One region of the Cellulomonas electrica genome, then DNA from elsewhere that is predicted to be linked to it. Evidence: predicted binding sites of a transcription regulator. Region 1 holds the regulator's gene; the other holds the start of a gene.
The links. The regulator HspR, encoded in region 1, represses chaperone genes until heat shock. The targets are predictions, from matches to a motif close to AAGTTGAGTCNNNNNGACTCAACTT.

Region 1 (3,410 bases):
GGAGGTGTCCGCCCCGACCGTGCAGATGGTGCTCCAGCCGGGCTACCGCACGGCCGACCGGGTGCTGCGCGCGGCGCGCGTGGCCGTGGTGGAGCCGGAGGCCTGACAATCCTGCTGCGCACCGGCATGCACGCAGGCGCGACGACGACGAGGAGGGAGGCACCGTGACCGGCCAGGACTGGCTCGAGAAGGACTTCTACGCCGTGCTCGGTGTCCCCAAGGACGCCGACGCCGCGACCATCAAGAAGGCCTACCGCAAGCTTGCGCGGCAGCTGCACCCGGACCACAACCCGGGGGACGCCACCGCCGAGGCCAAGTTCAAGGACATCGGCGAGGCGTACGCCGTCCTCTCGGACACCGAGCAGCGTCAGCAGTACGACCAGCTGCGCGCGATGGCCGGCGGTGCCCGGTTCACCGCGCCCGGCGGTGCCCGTGGCGGCGCCGCCGGGTTCGAGGACCTGTTCGGCGGCATGTTCGGCGCCGGCGGCCAGGGCGGCACCCGCGTCCGCTACTCCACCGGTGGTGGCGGCGGCTTCGAGGACATCCTCGGTGGGCTCTTCGGCGGTGGCGGTGGTGGGTTCACCCAGCAGCGCGGGCCGCAGCCGGGCATCGACCTGACGGCCACCACCACGCTGCCGTTCCGTACGGCAGCCGAGGGCTCGACGGTGTCGCTGTCCGTCGAGGGCCGCACGGTCACAGCCCGCATCCCGGCAGGGGTGCGCGACGGCCAGAAGATCCGGCTGCGCGGCAAGGGCCGACCGGGTGAGCGCGGCGCCGAGCCGGGCGACCTGGTCATCACCGTCTCGGTGACGCCGCACCCGGTGTTCTCCGCGGAGGGCGACAACCTTCGCGTGACCGTGCCGGTCTCGTTCGACGAGGCGGCGCTGGGCGCGACGGTCGAGGTGCCGACGCTCGACGGCTCCACCGTCCGGGTCAAGGTGCCGGCCGGCACCCCGTCGGGCCGCACCCTGCGCGTCAAGGGCAAGGGCATCCACACCGCCAAGGCCACGGGCGACCTGCTGGTCACCGTTCAGGTCGCGGTGCCGCAGCGACTCTCGGGTGCTGCCAAGGAGGCCGTCGAGGCATTCGCCAAGGCGACGGCGGACCAGGACGTGCGGGCCGACCTGATGGCTCAGGCGCGAACGTAGGCCCGGACGCGGGGAGCGGACGTGAGGAGGTGAGGGGTGTGGACGACGACGCCAAGGTGTTCGTGATCTCCGTCGCGGCGCGATTGGCCGGCATGCACCCCCAGACCCTGCGCCAGTACGACCGCCTGGGCCTGGTCCAGCCGGGCCGCACCACCGGCCGCGGCCGCCGCTACTCCCGCCGGGACATCACGATGCTGCGCGAGGTGCAGCGGCTCTCGCACGACGAGGGCGTCAACCTGGCCGGCATCAAGCGCATCCTCGAGCTCGAGGAGGAGCTGGAGGCCTCGCGCCGGCAGGTCGAGTTCCTCCGCACCCTGCTGAACCCGGGCCGCCGTATCTTCACCGCCGACCCGACGGGCAACGTGGTCGCCGACCGCCGCCCGCCGTTCACCACCGAGACCGAGCCCCGCCGCACCCCCCGCTGGGTCCCGCGCCAGCTCCTCGCCGGCCCGAGCTCCTCTCGCCGCAGCTAGTTCCGAGCACCGCCGCCGGCAGCAGCAACTGCGGCTGCCCCCAGGCGCGCTGCGGCTGCCCTCGCGCGCCCTGCGGCTGGCCCACGTGCCCTGCTGGCTGCACCACGCCCGTCGTCCGTCCGCCCACTGCGCCCGCCGTCCAGCCGCTCAGGGCGTCAGCCCGCCGACCACTGGCCGGACCGATCGTGCTGGCTGCGTGACGCGCTCGCACCGCCCGGAGCGCGTTGTCCGACCTGCTCTTCTGCTCGCGTACGCCCGGTGCACGTACACCGGGCGTACAGCGGGAAACATGTAGGCCAATGTCCGAGTTGTCGGAATCCCGAGCCCGTTCGACCATGGTGGTTCGCCACCCCGTCGTCGTCGCACGCCCATCGAGGTGCGGCTCGAGGAAAGGGCCCACCGTGTCCGAGATCGCGCCCCAGACCGTGCTCGAGACCGCCTCCGAGGCCGTGCCCGCACCGGTACCCCGTCGGCCCGCGCTGCACGACGTCGCGCTCGACAGGGAGCGGATGCGGCGCCGGCGGCTGCTGCGGCTGACCGTCGCGCTGGCCGCCGTGGAGCTGTGGGTGGTGCTCCGGTCGCTGGCCGGCGCCCCGGTGCTGCCGCCGATGCCGCACCTCGACCCGCTGGTGATGGTGCCGGTGCTGTTCTTCGTCGTGCTGATCCTCATGGTGGTCGGCACGCAGGTGGGCGCCAGCCGGTCGCCGCACGTCGTCTACCGGCCGGAGCAGGTGGACGTGACGCTGGACGACGTGATCGGCATCGACCCGATCATCGAGGACGTGCGCCGGTCCATCGACCTGTTCTGGACGCACCGGCGGTTCGCCGACCAGATGGGCGGCACGCCGCGGCGCGGCCTGCTGTTCGAGGGCCCTCCGGGAACGGGCAAGACGATGACGGCCAAGGCGATGGCCGCCGAGGCAGGGGTGCCGTTCCTGTTCGTCTCGGCGACCAGCTTCCAGTCGATGTACTACGGCGCCACGGCGCGCAAGATCCGCTCGTACTTCCGGGCGCTGCGCAAGGCGGCCCGCACCGAGGGCGGTGCGATCGGGTTCATCGAGGAGATCGACGCGATCGCGATGCGCCGGGGTGGCCTGTTCGGGTCGGTGGCGACGGAGCAGTCCGGCACGCTGCCCGGCACGCTGCCAGGAGCAGGCGGCACCGTCCGCCACGCGATCATCAGCGAGGGCACCGGCGGCGTGGTCAACGAGCTGCTGGTGCAGATGCAGTCGTTCGACGAGCCGGTGGGCGGCGAGCGCCTGATGGGCCGGCTGCTCGACGCGGTGAACCTGCTGCTGCCGTCGGACCGGCGGCTGCGCCGTCGTCGGCCTCGTCGGGCGCCCATCCTGCTGATCGCCGCCACCAACCGCGCCGACTCGCTCGACCCGGCCCTGCTGCGCCCCGGTCGCTTCGACCGCCGGCTGACCTTCCCGACGCCCGACGCGCACGGCCGCCGGGCCCTCGTCGACCACTTCCTCGCCCGTCGGGCTCACGAGCCCGAGCTGGACGACCCGACGCTGCGGGACCGCGTCGCGGCCGCCACCAACGGGTGGACGCCGGTGATGGTGGAGCACCTGCTGGACGAGGCCCTGGTCAACGCCCTGCGCCGGGGTGCCGAGACGATGAGCTTCGCCGACGTGGAGCACGCCCGCATCACCGAGCTGGTGGGCATCGGCCACCCCGTGACGTACACGCCGGCCGAGCAGCAGCTGATCGCCACCCACGAGGCGGGGCACGCCGTCACCGCCTGGCTGGTGGCGCCCCGTCGCAACCTCGAGGTGCTGACCAT
Region 2 (3,410 bases), 600 kb from region 1:
GCCGGTGGGACCCAGGAACAGGAACGAGCCGGTGGGGCGGTCGGGGTCGGAGATGCCGGCGCGGGCCCGACGGACGGCGTCGGAGACGGTGGCGACGGCCTTCTTCTGACCGATCAGCCGCTCACCGAGCACCTCCTCCATGCGCAGCAGCTTGGCGGTCTCGCCCTCCAGCAGCCGGCCGGCGGGGATGCCGGTCCAGGCGGCCACCACCTCGGCGACCTCGTCGGGACCGACCTTCTCGGCGATCATCGGGGTGCTGCCGGCGAGGTCCTCGTCGGCACCCTCCTCCGACGACTCGGCGGCGGCGATCTCCTTCTCCACGGCCGGGATCTCGCCGTACATCAGGCGGCCGGCGGTGGCCAGGTCACCCTCGCGCTGCGCGCGCTCGGAGTCGGCACGCAGCTGGTCCAGGCGGGCGCGCAGGTCGCCGACGCGGTTGTGGCCGGCCTTCTCCTTCTCCCACCGGGCGGTCAGCGACGCGAGCTCCTCGCGGCGGTCGGCCAGGTCGGCGCGCAGCTTGCCGAGCCGGTCGCGGGACGCGGGGTCGTCGGCCTCCGACAGCACGACCTCCTCCATCTCGAGACGGGTCACGGCACGCTGCAGCGCGTCGATCTCGATGGGGCTGGAGTCGAGCTCCATCCGCAGGCGTGAAGCCGCCTCGTCGACCAGGTCGATCGCCTTGTCGGGCAGCTGGCGGCCGGAGATGTACCGGTCGGACAGGGTGGCCGCGGCGACGAGGGCGGCGTCGGAGATGGTCACCTTGTGGTGCGCCTCGTACCGCTCCTTGAGGCCACGCAGGATCGCGATGGTGTCCTCGACGGACGGCTCGCCGACGAACACCTGCTGGAACCGGCGCTCGAGGGCCGGGTCCTTCTCGATGCGCTCGCGGTACTCGTCGAGCGTCGTCGCGCCCACCAGGCGCAGCTCCCCGCGGGCCAGCATCGGCTTGAGCATGTTGCCGGCGTCCATCGCGCCCTCGCCGCCGGCGCCGGCGCCGACCACCGTGTGCAGCTCGTCGATGAACGTGACGATCTCGCCCTCGGCACCGGTGATCTCGGCGAGGACCGCCTTGAGGCGCTCCTCGAACTCGCCGCGGTACTTGGCCCCCGCCACCATGCTGGCCAGGTCGAGGGAGACGAGGCGCTTGCCGCGCAGCGACTCCGGCACGTCGCCGGCGACGATGCGCTGGGCGAGCCCCTCCACGACGGCCGTCTTGCCGACGCCCGGCTCGCCGATCAGCACGGGGTTGTTCTTGGTGCGGCGGCTCAGCACCTGGATCACGCGACGGATCTCGGCGTCGCGGCCGATCACCGGGTCGAGCTTGCCGTCGCGCGCCTGCTGCGTCAGGTCGACGCCGTACTTCTCGAGCGCCTTGAACGTGCCCTCCGGGTTGGGGGTGGTCACACGTGCGTTGCCGCGGACGGTGGGGAGCGCGGCGACCAGGGCGTCGCGGGACGCGCCGACCGCGGTCAGCGCCTCGGCGATGCCGGACTGGCCGGTGGCCAGGCCGATCAGCAGGTGCTCGGTGGAGACGTAGTCGTCGCCGAGGGCGCGGGCCTCCTTCTCGGCGGCGTCCAGCGCGGTGACCGTCTGGCGGGAGGCGGACGGCTGCGACACCGAGGCGCCGCTGCTCGCGGGCAGCTTCACCAGCATCGCGCGGACCTGGCGGCCGAGCGTCGCCCGGTCGGCGCCGACGGCGTCGAGCAGGCCGTTGGCGACCCCGCCCTCCTGCTCGAGGAGCGCCGACAGGACGTGCGCCGGCTCGAGCTGCGGGTTGCCCGCGGCCGTCGCGTGCTGGATGGCGGCGCCGAGCGCCTCCTGTGCCTTGGTGGTGAACTTCGCGTCCACGGATGCGCCTCCCTGGGCGTTGCCGGATGTCGTCTGCTGCTGCCGATGAGGGCAACGGCGCCGAAGTTGAGTGTATTCCGCTCAACTCTGAGCGCCAGTGGTCGCGGGAGTGGCGCGAGCGAGGCCTCCGTGATCCTGGATCGGCGTGTCGTACAGGAGGGACGAGGCACACACTCGCCGACGTGGGCGACCCGGGCGTCCGCGCGCGCAGCGACACGCGAGAGGCGTTGTACACAGCTGCGCGGAGCCCCCCGGTGTCGAACAAATGTTCGATAGACTCTAGGCATGGAGCGGGGCAGAGGCGTGGTGACGGCGGCGGGCGACGGCCCCCTCGCCGACGTTGCTCGCTGGCGCGCGCTGCTCGCCGGGTGGGCCGGCGCAGCCGGCAGCCCATCCCAGCGCGGCGGCCCTGTGGCGGCACCGGGTCCGGCGGAGCTGGACCAGGCCGGCCGCATCCAGCTGGTGGCCGCACTCGAACAGCTCAAGGCTGCCGCGGCCGGACTCCAGGCGCGGCTGTCGGTGGACTTCGACGCGCACGAACGGCAGCTGCAGCGCGATGCCGGCGTGCCGCGGGAGAGGCGTGGACGCGGTGTGGCGGCCCAGCTCGGGATGGCGCGGCGCGAGTCTCCGCATCGGGCCGCCGTTCTCCTCGGGGCGGCCAAGGCACTCTGCGCCGAGCTGCCCTGCGCCTTCGCTGCACTGGCCGACGGGCGGCTCTCCGAGTACCGGGCGACGCTCGTCGTGCAGGAGACCGCCTGCCTCGAGCCTGAGGAGCGAGCCGCGGTGGATCGGGCGCTGTGCGCCGATCCCGGCACCCTGGACGGGGCCGGCACCCGACGGCTCGTCGCGATGGCGCGCGAGCACGCGTACCGCGCCGACCCCGCCGCCTTCGTCCGTCGGGCGGCTCGCGCCGAGAACGAGCGGAGCGTGACCCTCCGTCCGGCGCCCGACACGATGACGTACCTCACGGCTCTCCTGCCGGTGGCACAGGGCGTGGCGGCCTACGCCGCGCTGCGACGCGTGGCCGACTCGGCTCGGGCCACCGGGGACGGACGGGGGCGCGGCCAGGTCATGGCCGACACCCTCGTCGAACGGCTGACCGGTCAGGCGGCGGCCGACACGGTGCCGGTCACCGTGTCGCTGGTGATGAGCGACGCAGACCTGCTCGCCTCCGGTCACGGTGCCGCGGTGCTGGACGGCTACGGCACGGTGCCGGCGCAGGTCGCACGGACGCTTGTCGCCAACGGGCTCGATGCGGACGCCGCCTGGCTGCGTCGGGTCTACACCGACCCACGCGGCCGGGTCGTGGCGGCCAGCTCGCGCGAGCGGTTCCATCCCGAGGGCCTCGCGTCGCTGCTGCGCGTCCGCGACCAGGGCACCTGCCGGATGCCGTACTGCGACGCCCCCGTCCGGCACCTGGACCACGTGGTGCCGGCCGCGCTGGGCGGTCCGACGGACGCCGAGAACAGCCAGGGGCTGTGCGAGGCGTGCAACCACGCGAAGCAGGCAGCGGGCTGGCGCCAGGAGAGGTCCGAGGGAGCGATGCGGCACACGGTGGTCAC

Region 2: the regulator HspR is predicted to act here: its motif matches at 1,912-1,936, upstream of clpB (ATP-dependent chaperone ClpB).

The regions. Positions count from the first base shown of each region.
Region 1 is NZ_AP026442.1:252,485-255,894, forward strand. Features, by position in the region: gene QMF98_RS01105 (nucleotide exchange factor GrpE) at 1-106, shown strand, start outside; gene QMF98_RS01110 (DnaJ C-terminal domain-containing protein) at 165-1,148, shown strand; gene QMF98_RS01115 (heat shock protein transcriptional repressor HspR) at 1,187-1,621, shown strand; gene QMF98_RS01120 (AAA family ATPase) at 2,023-3,410, shown strand, end outside.
Region 2 is NZ_AP026442.1:3,332,952-3,336,361, forward strand. Features, by position in the region: gene clpB (ATP-dependent chaperone ClpB) at 1-1,848, opposite strand, end outside; gene QMF98_RS15420 (HNH endonuclease) at 2,134-3,410, shown strand, end outside.